DNA from 3 places in the Bradyrhizobium sp. 18BD genome. Region 1 is predicted to be linked to each of the others. Evidence: predicted binding sites of a transcription regulator. Region 1 holds the regulator's gene; each other region holds the start of a gene.

Region 1 (4,209 bases):
GATCGCCAGCGGATTGCCGCCGAAGGTCGAGCCGTGCGAACCGGGGCCCATGCCGGACGCCGCCTCCGCGGTCGCGAGCACCGCGCCGATCGGAAAGCCGCCGCCGAGCGCCTTCGCCAGCGACATCACGTCGGGCGTGACGCCGGTGCGCCGATGGGCGAACAGATCGCCGGCGCGGCCCATGCCGGTCTGCACCTCGTCGAAGGCGAGCAGCAGGCCCTTCTCGTCGCAGAGCTGGCGCAGCGCCTTGAGGAACGCAGGCGTTGCCGAACGCACGCCGCCCTCGCCCTGGATCGGCTCGATCAGGATGCCGGCGGTCTGCGGGCCGATCGCCTTCTTCACGGCCTCGATGTCACCGTGCGGGATCTGGTCGAAACCGTCCATCGGCGGACCAAAGCCTTCGAGATATTTTGCCGATCCCGTCGCGGCCAGCGTTGCCAGCGTGCGGCCATGGAAGGCGCCTTCGAAGGTGATGATGCGATAGCGCTCCGGATGTCCCTTGGAGAAGTGATGATGGCGGACCAGCTTGATCACGCCCTCCAGCGCTTCGGCGCCGGAATTGCAGAAGAACACGAAGTCCGCAAAGCTCTCGCTGCACAGGCGCGCGGCGAGCTTCTCGCCATCGGGGCTCTGGAACAGGTTCGACATATGCCAGAGCTTCGTCGCCTGCTCCTGCAAGGCCTTGACCAGCGCGGGATGGGCGTGGCCGAGCGCGTTCACCGCAACGCCGGAGGTAAAGTCGAGATAGCGGTCGCCGTTGGTCGCAATCAGCCAGCAGCCTTCGCCGCGCTCGAAACCGAGGTCGGCCCTGGCGAAAACGGGGAGCAAATGCGGCGCTGCGCTGTTAGTCATGACGATCACTTGATGTTGCGGACGGCGTGAGCGTGCATTGCGCAACGCACCATCAACCGGCCCGGAAAACGAAACGTGCCGCCTTTTAAGGGCGGCACGTGTCACTATCTTATGCCTGGTGATACCGGTGTCAATGCCGCCCGAAAGCCTCGCGAAACGCTGAATCCGTAGTCTTGCGGTGCCGAATTAGCGGGGTTTTTGCCACGGAACATGTGGAAGCGAGTCGGCGGACTCTTGCGCGTGAGTCACGCCATATTGTAGCGTTTGGCTTGTCAGATACGACATCTCGTGCAGTGTTTCTGATCCTCTAAGTCCTCATGTACCGGCGTAAACGTTCGGGCGTTCCAGCTGCGCCCGGCGAGCCTTAAGGGATTCTGACGGCACGGGTTTTTCGAGGCTTAGGCATTCGCCGCATGGCGCCAGGATGGCGGCCGTACGGCGAGGGAAAGGGTGCAATGACGGTTTTGACCTGGTCCGACGATCGCGTCGAGCAGCTTAAAAAGCTCTGGGAGGCCGGACTTTCGGCCAGCCAGATTGCGGCCGAGCTCGGCAACGTGACCCGTAATGCCGTGATCGGCAAGGTGCACAGGCTCGGCCTGTCCGGCCGCGCCAAGAGCCCCTCGTCGGCGGCTCCCCGGCCGCGCAAGGCGCGTCCCGCGCAGCATATGATGCGGGTGAGCCGGCCGATCGCGCGCGGCAACACCGCGCTGGCGCAGGCCTTCGAGGTCGAGGTCGAGGCCGAACCGGTCACCTACGACAACGTGGTGCCGATGAGCCAGCGGCTGTCGCTGCTGGAGCTGAACGAGGCGACCTGCCACTGGCCGGTCGGCGATCCCTCCAGCCCGGATTTCTTCTTCTGCGGCGGCAAGGCCCTTTCCGGCCTGCCCTATTGCGCCCAGCACTCGCGGGTGGCGTATCAGCCCGCGGCGGATCGCCGCCGCGCACCGGCCAAGCCCGGCACGCGCTGAGCACGGCTTCAGACGACATCGTCCCGGCACACGGCTGGGACGACGATCGAGACATAAAAAAGCGCGCCAGGTGGCGCGCTTTTTATTTGGCTTGCTTGCAGCCGTTTTTACGTTTGCTCAGCCCCCGTCTGCTCAGCCACTTTAAGGCTGCTCAGACTCTTTAAGTCTGCTCAGCCTTGGCGAAGCGATCGTCGAGCGCGTAGCCGGCGCCGCGGACGGTGCGGATCGGATCCTGCTCGCGGCCGAGATTGAGCAGCTTGCGCAGGCGGCCGATATGCACATCGACGGTGCGTTCGTCGATGTAGATGTCGCGGCCCCAGACGCTGTCGAGCAGCTGCTCGCGCGAGAACACGCGGCCGGGATGCTCCAGGAAGAACTCCAGCAGGCGATATTCGGTCGGGCCGAGATCGATCGGCCGGCCCGAACGTGCCACGCGGCGCTTGTCGCGATCGAGCTCGATGTCGCCATAGGCGAGCACCGTGGCGAGCCGCTCGGGGCTGGCACGCCGCAGCAGGCCCTTCACGCGGGCCAGCAGCTCCGGCACCGAGAACGGCTTGACGATGTAGTCGTCGGCACCGGTCGCAAGACCGCGCACCCGCTCGCTCTCCTCACCGCGCGCGGTGAGCATGATGATCGGGAGCTGCTTGGTCTCGGGCCGGGTGCGAAGCCGGCGGCACAGCTCGATGCCGGAGAGGCCCGGCAGCATCCAGTCGAGCACGATCAGATCGGGGATGTGCTCCTTGAGACGGGTGTCGGCATCGTCGCCGCGCATCACCGTCTCCACGTCATAGCCGTCGCCTTCGAGGTTGTAGCGAAGCAGCTCGGTGAGAGCTTCCTCGTCCTCAACCACCATAATGCGTGCGCCCATGGGGTCGTCGCTCCTTAGCTAATCAGGTATTCGGGACCGTCGTGGCGAAGGTCGTCATGTCGCCCTTCGGCCGCTTGTCGGTGATCGCCTGGCCCTCGATCATATAGAACACGGTCTCGGCGATGTTGGTGGCGTGGTCGCCGATGCGCTCGATGTTCTTGGCGCAGAACATCAGATGGATGCAGAACGAGATGTTGCGCGGATCCTCCATCATGTAGGTGAGGAGCTCGCGGAACAGCGAGGTGCAGATGGCGTCGACTTCCTCGTCGCCCTTCCACACCGCCATCGCCGCCGGCAGATCGTGCGCGGCATAGGCGTCCAGCACCGACTTGACCTGCTGCTGCACGAGGTCGGTCATGTGCTCCAGGCCGCGGAACAGCTTCAGCGGATGGAAGTCGGCATCGAGCGCGGCAACGCGCTTGCCCATGTTCTTGGCGAGGTCGCCGATCCGCTCGAGATCGGTCGCGACGCGCATGGCGCCGACGATCTCGCGAAGGTCGACGGCCATCGGCTGACGGCGCGCGATGGTGAGCACGGCGCGCTCCTCGATCTTTTTCTGCAGCGCGTCGATATCGGCGTCGGCGGTGACGACGCGCTGGCCGAGCGGGACGTCGCGGCGGATCAGCGCGTCGACGGAATCGACGATCAAGCGTTCGGCGATGCCGCCCATCTCGGCGACCAGGCGGGTGAGCTCCTGGAGGTCGGTGTCGAAGGCCTTTGCGGTATGTTCAGAACCCATGTTCCGTCTCCTCAGCCGAACCGGCCGGTGATGTAATCCTGCGTACGCCGGTCGGTCGGCGACGTGAAGATCTTGCTGGTGTCGTCGAACTCGATGAGCTCGCCGAGATACATGAAGGCGGTCTTGTCGGAGACACGCGCCGCCTGCTGCATGTTGTGGGTGACGATCGCGATCGTGTAGTTCTCGGACAGTTCCTGGATCAGCTCCTCGACCTTGGCGGTCGAGATCGGATCGAGCGCCGAGCAGGGCTCGTCGAACAGGATCACCTCGGGGCGCACCGCGACGGTGCGGGCGATGCAGAGGCGCTGCTGCTGGCCGCCGGAGAGCGACAGGCCGGAGGCGTTGAGCTTGTCCTTGACCTCGTTCCACAGCGCGCCGCCGCGCAGCGCCTTCTCGACGCGGTCGTCCATCTCCGACTTCGAGATCTTCTCATAGAGACGGATGCCGAAGGCGATGTTCTCGTAGATCGTCATCGGGAACGGCGTCGGCTTCTGGAACACCATGCCGACGCGGGCGCGCAGCAGATTGAGATCCAACTTGGGGTCGAGGATATTGGTCTGGTCGAGCATGAGCTGACCGGTGACGCGCTGGCCCGGATAGAGGTCGTACATCCGGTTGAAGATGCGCAGCAGGGTCGACTTCCCGCAGCCCGACGGGCCGATGAACGCCGTCACGCGGTTGGTGCCGAGCGACAGGTTGATGTTCTTCAGCGCATGGTGGTCGCCGTAATAGAAGTTGAGGTTGCGCACCGTCACCTTGGCGGGCGCTTCCGGCAACGGCTG
Region 2 (4,209 bases), on a different contig from region 1:
ATGTTCGGCGACAAGATCACCACCGACCACATCTCGCCGGCCGGTTCGATCAAGCTCACCTCGCCCGCCGGCAAATATCTCAGCGAGCACCAGGTGCGCCCCGCCGACTTCAACCAGTACGGCACGCGTCGCGGCAACCACGAAGTGATGATGCGCGGCACCTTCGCCAACATCCGCATCAAGAATTTCATGCTGAAGGGCGCGGACGGCAACATTCCGGAAGGCGGTCTCACCAAGCACTGGCCCGACGGCGAGCAGATGTCGATCTACGACGCCGCGATGAAGTACCAGCAGGAGCAGGTGCCGCTGGTCGTGTTCGCCGGCGCCGAATACGGCAACGGCTCCTCGCGCGACTGGGCTGCGAAGGGCACGCGTCTGCTCGGCGTTCGCGCCGTGATCTGCCAGAGCTTCGAGCGCATCCATCGCTCGAACCTGGTCGGCATGGGCGTGCTGCCGCTGACCTTCGAGGAAGGCACCTCGTGGTCGTCGCTCGGCCTGAAGGGCGACGAGAAGGTCACGCTGCGTGGTCTGGTCGGTGATCTCAAGCCGCGCCAGAAGCTGACCGCGGAAATCGTCTCCGGTGACGGCTCGTTGCAGCGCGTTTCGCTGCTTTGCCGCATCGATACGCTCGACGAGCTCGACTACTACCGGAACGGCGGCATTCTGCACTACGTGCTGCGCAAGCTCGCGGCCTAAGCGCGAATTTGTGAACGATGGCTCACCGCGACGTGAGTAGAAGGTTAAACGAAGGCGGCCTATCACAAGGCCGCCTTCGCGCGTTTGCGGCATGTTTCAGATGGGCCCGCCCGGCGGAAATCCCGCCCAGGACGGTTGAATCTGCCGCGCCCCGTAAGACTACGGTGATCATCAGGCGATAAGCTTTCCCCTAACGAGTGGCGATGTGTGACGTTCGACATGACAGCAATGACGGCTCCTAATCTGATTTCGCGCTGGTCCGGTACACTCTGGTCGGGAGCTCTCGGCATCTGCGCCATCGTCGCCATCATCCGTCCCGCGCATGCCGATCCCCGCGCCGTTGTCGAATTGTTTACTTCTCAGGGCTGCTCGTCCTGCCCGCCCGCTGACAAGATCATCGGCGATCTCTCCAGCGATCCCTCGATCATCGCGCTCAGCATGCCGATCGATTATTGGGATTATCTCGGCTGGAAGGACACGCTGGCGGATTCGCGCTTCTCGGCGCGGCAGCGCGCCTATTCGCGCATGCGCGGCGACCGCGAGGTCTACACGCCGCAAGTCGTCGTCAATGGTTCCACGCATGTGATCGGCAGCGATCGCGCCGGCATCGAGAGTGCGATCGGCAAGACCGACAAGGGCGTGGGCGTGATGAGCGTGCCGGTGACGATGTCGCTCTCGGGCAAGCAGATCAACGTATCGGTGGCCGCGAGCCAGGAGCCGACGGCCGCGCATGGCGAGGTCTGGATCTGCTCGATCGCCAAGTCGGTGCCGATCGCGATCGCCAAGGGCGAGAATCGCGGACAGCAGATCACCTATCACAACGTCGTCCGCAACCTGCTCAAGGTCGGCGACTGGACCGGTCGTTCGGAAAGCTGGACGGTGCCGCTGGAAAACCTCACGCGCGAGGGCGTCGACGGCGCGGTGGTCTATGTCCAGGACGGCAGCCGCGAGAAGCCGGGCCCGATGCTGGGCGCGGCGTACACGTCGCTGCACTGATTCGCGTAGATCGTCTCAGCAATTCATTGCTCGTCATTCCGGGGCGCGCAGCGCGAACTATGGCGCGCAATTGCGCATCTGAGAATCCATCGATCCACTTTCTGAGATGAGAAATAGATTCTCAGGTGCGCAATCGCGCACCGTAGTTCGCGCCAAGAGGCGCGCCCCGGAATGACAGCGCGCCGGAAACATCCCGACACAAACAAAAAAGGACCAACTTGCGTTGGCCCTCTCCTTGTCGCGCGTACAGACCCGGCCCTGTTCGACCCCGGGGGGCTGGGGGCTGAGGAATCCGGAACCGAAAGGACCGGGTCAACGCACATAGGTCTTTTCGCAATGCAGGGCGGCAGGCGGTGGGCGGAAAAGCGGCGATCCTGTGATTCTTGCTAACGATCCCGTGACGGTTTGCCGCGAGAGAGTTCCACCTTTGCGTGTGTCCGGCATGGCATCTGATTCGATGGGTTGAGCCAGCGCTCACGTATGAGTTCCATCCAGAGGCCTTGCGGTAGGGACCGGTTGGCGCGATCATACCACTGTCATGATCCGCGGTTTCCGGGGACGGTTTTCGCGGGCGAGGGTCATGCTGTGTGATGAGGAGACGCTTCCCATGAGTCTGACGCCGGAGGATGCCGATCCGAGCGGGCAGCGCGCGGCGGCGCATCCCGCCGCTGCGAATACCCAACTGAGCCGGGTGACGTTCAACCGGCTCGAGCTGCACCGCATTCTCAATCTGTACGGCCGCATGGTGGCCGACGGCGAGTGGCGCGACTACGCCATCGACTTCCTGAAGGACCGCGCCGTGTTCTCGGTCTATCGCCGCGCCTCGGAAGTGCCGATCTACCGCATCGAGAAGGACCCGCGGCTGGCGCGCAAGCAGGGTATGTACAGCGTGATCTCGGCGACCGGCCTGATCCTGCGCCGCGGCCACGAGCTCGAGCGCGTGCTGCTGGTGATCGATCGCAAGCTGGCGGTGGTCTAGCGGCACGACCGGCGCCATAGGGTGGGCAAAGGCGGGTAGCGCCGTGCCCACGTCGTTTCTCAATCGCCACGAATGGTGGGCACGCTTGCGCTTTGCCCACCCTACGAGAGCGGAGATTTGGCGAGGCTTCGTAGCCGGATGAGCGAAGCGACATCCGGGGCTTTGCTTGCCGTGGTCCCGGGTGTCGCTGCGCTCACCCGGGCTACTGCACCTACTTTGCCGGCACCGTCCTCGCGCCCTCGCCGAGGTCGCGCTGCATCATCACCGTGTCCAGCCAGCGGCCGAATTTCAGCCCGACATTGGGATGCGTGCCGATCATCTTGAAGCCGCCCCGGGTGTGCACGCCGATCGAGCCGGCATTGGCGGAATCGCCGATCACCGCGATCATCTGGCGGAAGCCGCGCGCCTCGCATTCGGTGATCAGCCGCTCCAGCAGCAATGAGCCGATGCCGCGGCGGTGGAAGCCGGGGTCCAGATAGATCGAGTTCTCGACCGTGAAGCGATAGGCCGGCCGCGGCCGGTAGGCGCCGGCATAGGCGTAGCCGGCCACGCGCCCGTCGATGATGGCGACGAAATAGGGATAGCCGCCGTCCACCAGCGCGCGGTAGCGGCGCGTCATCTCGGTGAGGTCAGGCGGATCCAGCTCGAACGTCGCGGTGCCCTCGCGGACGGCCTGCTGGTAGATGGCGGTGATGGCGGGGAGGTCGGCCTCGGTGGTGGGCCTGATTTCAGGTGCGGACATGGGGGAAGACTAGAGCCTTCCCACGGGCGCTGGAAGGGGCCCTGCGGTCTCAACGCCCGTCATTGCGAGCGCAGCGAAGCAATCCAGGAATGCGTCCGCGGAGGGACTCTGGATTGCTTCGTCGCAAGAGCTCCTCGCAATGACGAGGAAAGGTCGCGGCCCCAAACAAAAACCCCGGCCTCTCGGCCGGGGTTCGTGTCGTTCACTCTGGTCTGGCGCTTAATCGCGCTGGCCGAGGAGCTGCAGGAGCAGCGTGAACAGGTTGATGAAGTTCAGGTACAGCGACAGGGCGCCGGTGATGGCCGCACGCTCTGCGATGTCACCGCCGGCCGAAGCGTAGCCGTAGATGTAGTCGTTCTTCAGCCGCTGGGTATCCCAGGCGGTGAGGCCCGCGAACACCAGCACGCCGACGACCGACACGATGAACTGCAGCATCGAGCTGGCCAGGAACAGGTTCACCAGGCTCGCGATGATGATGCCGATCAGGCCCATGAACAGGAATGAGCCCATCCCGGTCAGGTCACGCTTGGTGGTGTAACCGTAGAGGCTCAGTGCACCGAACGTCGCCGCGGTGATGAAGAACACCCGCACGATCGACGTGTGGGTGAACACCAGGAAGATCGACGACAGCGAGATGCCCATCAGCGCCGAGAACACCCAGAACAGGATCTGGGCGGTCGAGGGTGCGAGACGGTTGATGCCCGCCGAGATCACGAACACCATGGCGAGCGGCGCGAGCATGAACAGCCACTTCAGGGGGCTGACGAACATCGCGTAGCCGAACGGCGTCAGGAAC
Region 3 (4,209 bases), on a different contig from region 1:
CGAGGTCGATGCCGATCCCGCCGTGCAGGCCGGTCTCGATCGCGATCTTGACCTTGGTTCCGACACCGTCGGTGGCGGCAACCAGGACCGGGTCCTTGAAGCCGGCCGCCTTGAGGTCGAACAGGCCGCCGAAGCCGCCGATCTCGGCGTCGGCGCCGGGGCGCGCGGTGGCGCGCACCATCGGCTTGATCAGGTCGACAAGGCGGTTGCCCGCGTCGATATCGACGCCTGAATCGGCGTAAGTGAGGCCGTTTTTGCGGTCGGTCATGCCCGATTTCCAGTGGGTTTGCGGCTGGTTACGTCGAATTCCGGGGACGCGCAATGGCAAGCGTGGCGCCCCGCCCTATACTATGTAGAGATATCAACCGGTTCAGCCTCCCAGGGGGCCGGATTCGAGGTCAGGCCGGGTGCCGGGAAGCGCCGTGTGAGTATTCCGAATATCATAACCCTGGGCCGCATCCTGCTGGTCCCGATCATCGTCTGGGCCATCGTGTCGAGCCAAATGGAGGTGGCGTTCGCCGTCTTCCTGATCGCCGGCATCAGCGACGCCGTGGACGGCTTCCTGGCCAAGCGCTTCAACATGACCAGCGAGCTCGGCGCCCTGCTCGACCCGCTCGCCGACAAGGCGCTGCTGGTGTCGATCTACCTCGCGCTCGGCATCTGGGGCGACATCCCGCGCTGGATCGTCATCCTGGTGGTGTCGCGCGACATCATGATCGTGACAGCCGTGATCGTATCCTGGCTGTTCGACAAGCCCGTCGAGATGAAGCCGTCGAAAGTATCCAAGCTAAACACAGCCGCCCAGGTCGCCTACGCCGCCCTGGTGCTGGCCTCCCTTGCCTTCGGCTTCAAGCCGGCGCCCTATGACACTGTCCTGATGGGCTTTGTCACGATCTTCACGCTCTCCTCGGTGTCGCTCTACCTCGTCGAGTGGCTGAGGCACATGAGCACGATCGAGGCCAAATGAGAGGTGATGCGGCCCTGCAAAAGGCCAAGTCCCGCTCGATGAAATCGAATCTCTTTCAACGAAGCCGGCGCGCGCCGGCATGGAGCAGAGCTAGCGTGGCAGGCCGCGTTCACCCCCGACAATTGGCGTTCTCGCTTCCGCACGCGGAAAGCCTCAGCCGGGACAATTTCCTCGAAGGCCCCGCCAATGCCGCCGGCCTTGCCCTGATCGACGGCTGGCCGGAATGGCCGAACCGGATCATGTGGCTGGCCGGCCCCGAGGGCAGCGGCAAGAGCCATCTCGCAGCGATCTGGGCCGAGGAGGCCGGGGCCCGCTCGACCACGGCCAATGCGCTGACCGCCGCAGGCGTTCCGGGCGCCCTCGCCACCGGCGCGCTGGTGGTCGAGGATCTCAAGGCAAAGGATTTTGACGAGCGCGCCCTGTTCCACCTCATGAACCTCGCCCGGGAGGACGGCGCCTACGTCCTGTTCACGGGCCGCGAGGTGCCGGCCTCGCTCGAGATCGACCTGCGCGACCTGCGCTCGCGCCTGCGCGCCCTGCCGGCGGTGGCGCTGCTGCCGCCCGACGACCAGCTCTTCCGCGGCCTGATCGTCAAATTCTGCGCCGACCGCCAGCTTTCCGTGGACGAAAGCGTGGTCAGCTACCTCGCCACCCGCCTGGAGCGATCCTCGGCGGCGGCACGGCAGGCCGTCGAACTGCTCGACGGCGAGGCCCTCAGGCTCGGCCGCCCCGTCACTCGGGCGCTGGCCGCCGAGCTGCTGCGGGACGCCTGACCCGCCTGTTCTGCCCCTAAGGGCCGCTTGACGCGGCGCGGCGGCGGAACATCAATGTCATCGAAACGTCATCGGACTAACACATGCTCCCGGCGGTTTTGCGCATAAGCCGCAAATTGGGGCGAACTGGATGGACCGACTTCTGATGGATTCCGCGCAAGCTGTTGAAACTAAAGAAAAACCCTCGGAAGTCGAGAGCCTGCCGGCGATTGCATCGAGCCCCGAGCGATTCATCAACCGCGAGCTGTCCTGGCTGCATTTCAACCGGCGCGTCCTTGAGGAATCGGTCAATCCCAGCCACCCCCTCCTGGAGCGGGTGCGTTTCCTGTCGATTTCGGCGAATAACCTCGACGAGTTCTTCATGGTCCGCGTCGCCGGCATCAAGGCCCAGGTGCGCGAGGGCATTGCCGAGCGCGCCCCCGATGGCCTGACACCGTCCGAGCAGCTCGCGCTGATCAACCGCACCGTCTCACAGCTTGCCAGCGACCAGCAGGCGATCTGGGCCGATCTGCGCGGCAGCCTCGCCGGCGCCGGCATCGTGCTGGTGGACGGCAAGGACGTCACCAAGGCGGAAAGGACCTGGATCGAGGACTACTTCCTCAACAACGTGTTCCCATTGCTGACGCCGCTGGCGATCGACCCGGCCCACCCCTTCCCGTTCATCCCGAGCCTCGGCTTCACAATCGCGCTCCAGCTCACGCGCGAGGCCGACGGCAAGCAGATGAACGCGCTGATCCGCATGCCCGGCAAGATCGACCGTTTCATCCGCCTGCCCGCCGAAGGCAAGGTCCGCCTGATCTCGCTGGAGCAGGCGACTGGCCTGTTCATCAACCGCCTGTTCCCCGGCTACAATCTCCAGGGCCAGGGCGCCTTCCGCATCATCCGCGACTCCGAGCTCGAAATCGAGGAAGAGGCCGAAGACCTCGTCCGCCTGTTCGAGACCGCGCTGAAGCGCCGCCGCCGTGGGTCGGTGATCCGGCTCGAGATCGACGCCAAGATGCCCGAGGAGCTGCGCAGTTTCGTGCAGCATGCGCTGTCGGCTGCCGACGACGAGGTGTTCCTCGTGGACGGCGTGCTCGCCATGAACGAGCTCTCGCAGCTCACCCGGCTCGACCGGCCCGATCTCGAATTCACCCCCTACGTGCCGCGTCATCCCGAGCGCGTGCGCGAGCATGGCGGCGACATTTTTGCTGCGATTCGGCAGAAGGATCTCGTCGTCCATCACCCCTATGAATCCTTCGACGTCGTCGTGCAGTTCCTGCAGCAGGCCGCGCGCGATCCCGATGTCGTCGCGATCAAGCAGACGCTCTACCGCACCTCCAACAACTCGCCGATCGTGCGTACGCTTGCGGAGGCCGCCGAAGCCGGCAAGTCCGTTACCGCTCTGATCGAGCTGAAGGCGCGCTTCGACGAAGAAGCCAACATCCGCTGGGCGCGCGACCTCGAGCGCGCCGGCGTACAGGTCGTCTACGGCTTCCTCGAGCTGAAGACGCACGCAAAACTCTCGATGGTGGTGCGTCGTGAAGGCGGCAGCCTCACGACCTACGTCCACACCGGCACTGGCAACTATCACCCGGTCACCGCGCGCATCTATACCGACCTCTCCTACTTCACCTCGGATCCGACCATCGGCCGCGACGCCGCGCGCGTGTTCAACTTCATCACCGGCTATGCCGCGCCGAGCGATCTGGAAAAGATGGCGGTGTCGCCGCTGACCTTGCGCAAGCGCATCATCGAGCACATCCAGGGCGAGACCGCGCATGCACGGCACGGCCGTGCCGGTGCGGTCTGGATGAAGATGAATGCGCTGGTCGACCCCGACATCATCGACGCGCTCTACGAGGCCTCGCAGGCCGGCGTGCAGGTCGAGCTGGTGGTGCGCGGTATCTGCTGCCTACGTCCGGGTATTCCCGGACTGTCGGAAAATATCCGCGTCAAGTCGATCATCGGGCGATTCCTGGAACACGGCCGAATCTACTGCTTCGGCATGGGCCAGGGCCTGCCGAGCGCGAAAGCGGCTGTGTATATCTCGTCGGCCGACATGATGCCGCGCAACCTCGACCGCCGCGTCGAGGTGCTGTGTCCGCTGCAAAATCCCACGGTGCATCAGCAGGTTCTCGAACAGATCATGGTCGCGAATCTGAAGGACAATGAGCAGAGCTGGCAATTGTTGCCGGACGGGTCCTCAACGCGTATGAAGGCCGCGAAGGGCGAGGAGCCTTTCAACGTGCACAACTACTTCATGACAAATCCGAGTCTGTCTGGCCGTGGAAAGTCGCTCAAGGAATCCTCGCCGCGCCGTCTCACGCGCCGTAGTGAACGTCATCCTTCCTGATCCGGGATCGTGGACGTGAAGCGGCCGCGCAAGCGTGGCGCGAGCGTCGCGGTCATCGACATCGGTTCCAACTCGGTCCGTCTCGTCGTCTACGAAGGGCTGACGCGGAGCCTCATCCCGATCTTCAACGAGAA

What was found. The regulator PhoB, encoded in region 1, activates phosphate uptake and scavenging genes when phosphate is short. The targets are predictions, from matches to a motif close to TGTCATNNANCTGTCAT.
Region 2: RAD16_RS33680 (DUF2794 domain-containing protein) is a predicted target of PhoB. The motif match lies at 2,216-2,232, and genes of this name have one in related genera.
Region 3: RAD16_RS06740 (RNA degradosome polyphosphate kinase) is a predicted target of PhoB. The motif match lies at 1,796-1,812, and genes of this name have one in related genera.

Annotation. Positions count from the first base shown of each region.
Region 1 is NZ_JAVAYL010000007.1:102,388-106,596, forward strand. It holds gene RAD16_RS14895 (acetylornithine transaminase) at 1-852, opposite strand, end outside; gene RAD16_RS14900 (GcrA family cell cycle regulator) at 1,308-1,820, shown strand; gene phoB (phosphate regulon transcriptional regulator PhoB) at 1,981-2,688, opposite strand; gene phoU (phosphate signaling complex protein PhoU) at 2,711-3,427, opposite strand; gene pstB (phosphate ABC transporter ATP-binding protein PstB) at 3,439-4,209, opposite strand, start outside.
Region 2 is NZ_JAVAYL010000024.1:46,229-50,437, forward strand. It holds gene acnA (aconitate hydratase AcnA) at 1-696, shown strand, start outside; gene RAD16_RS33675 (DUF1223 domain-containing protein) at 916-1,692, shown strand; gene RAD16_RS33680 (DUF2794 domain-containing protein) at 2,300-2,671, shown strand; gene RAD16_RS33685 (N-acetyltransferase family protein) at 2,883-3,413, opposite strand; gene RAD16_RS33690 (Bax inhibitor-1/YccA family protein) at 3,633-4,209, opposite strand, start outside.
Region 3 is NZ_JAVAYL010000003.1:137,683-141,891, forward strand. It holds gene purM (phosphoribosylformylglycinamidine cyclo-ligase) at 1-268, opposite strand, end outside; gene RAD16_RS06730 (CDP-alcohol phosphatidyltransferase family protein) at 425-967, shown strand; gene RAD16_RS06735 (chromosomal replication initiator DnaA) at 1,063-1,740, shown strand; gene RAD16_RS06740 (RNA degradosome polyphosphate kinase) at 1,886-4,075, shown strand; gene ppx (exopolyphosphatase) at 4,091-4,209, shown strand, end outside.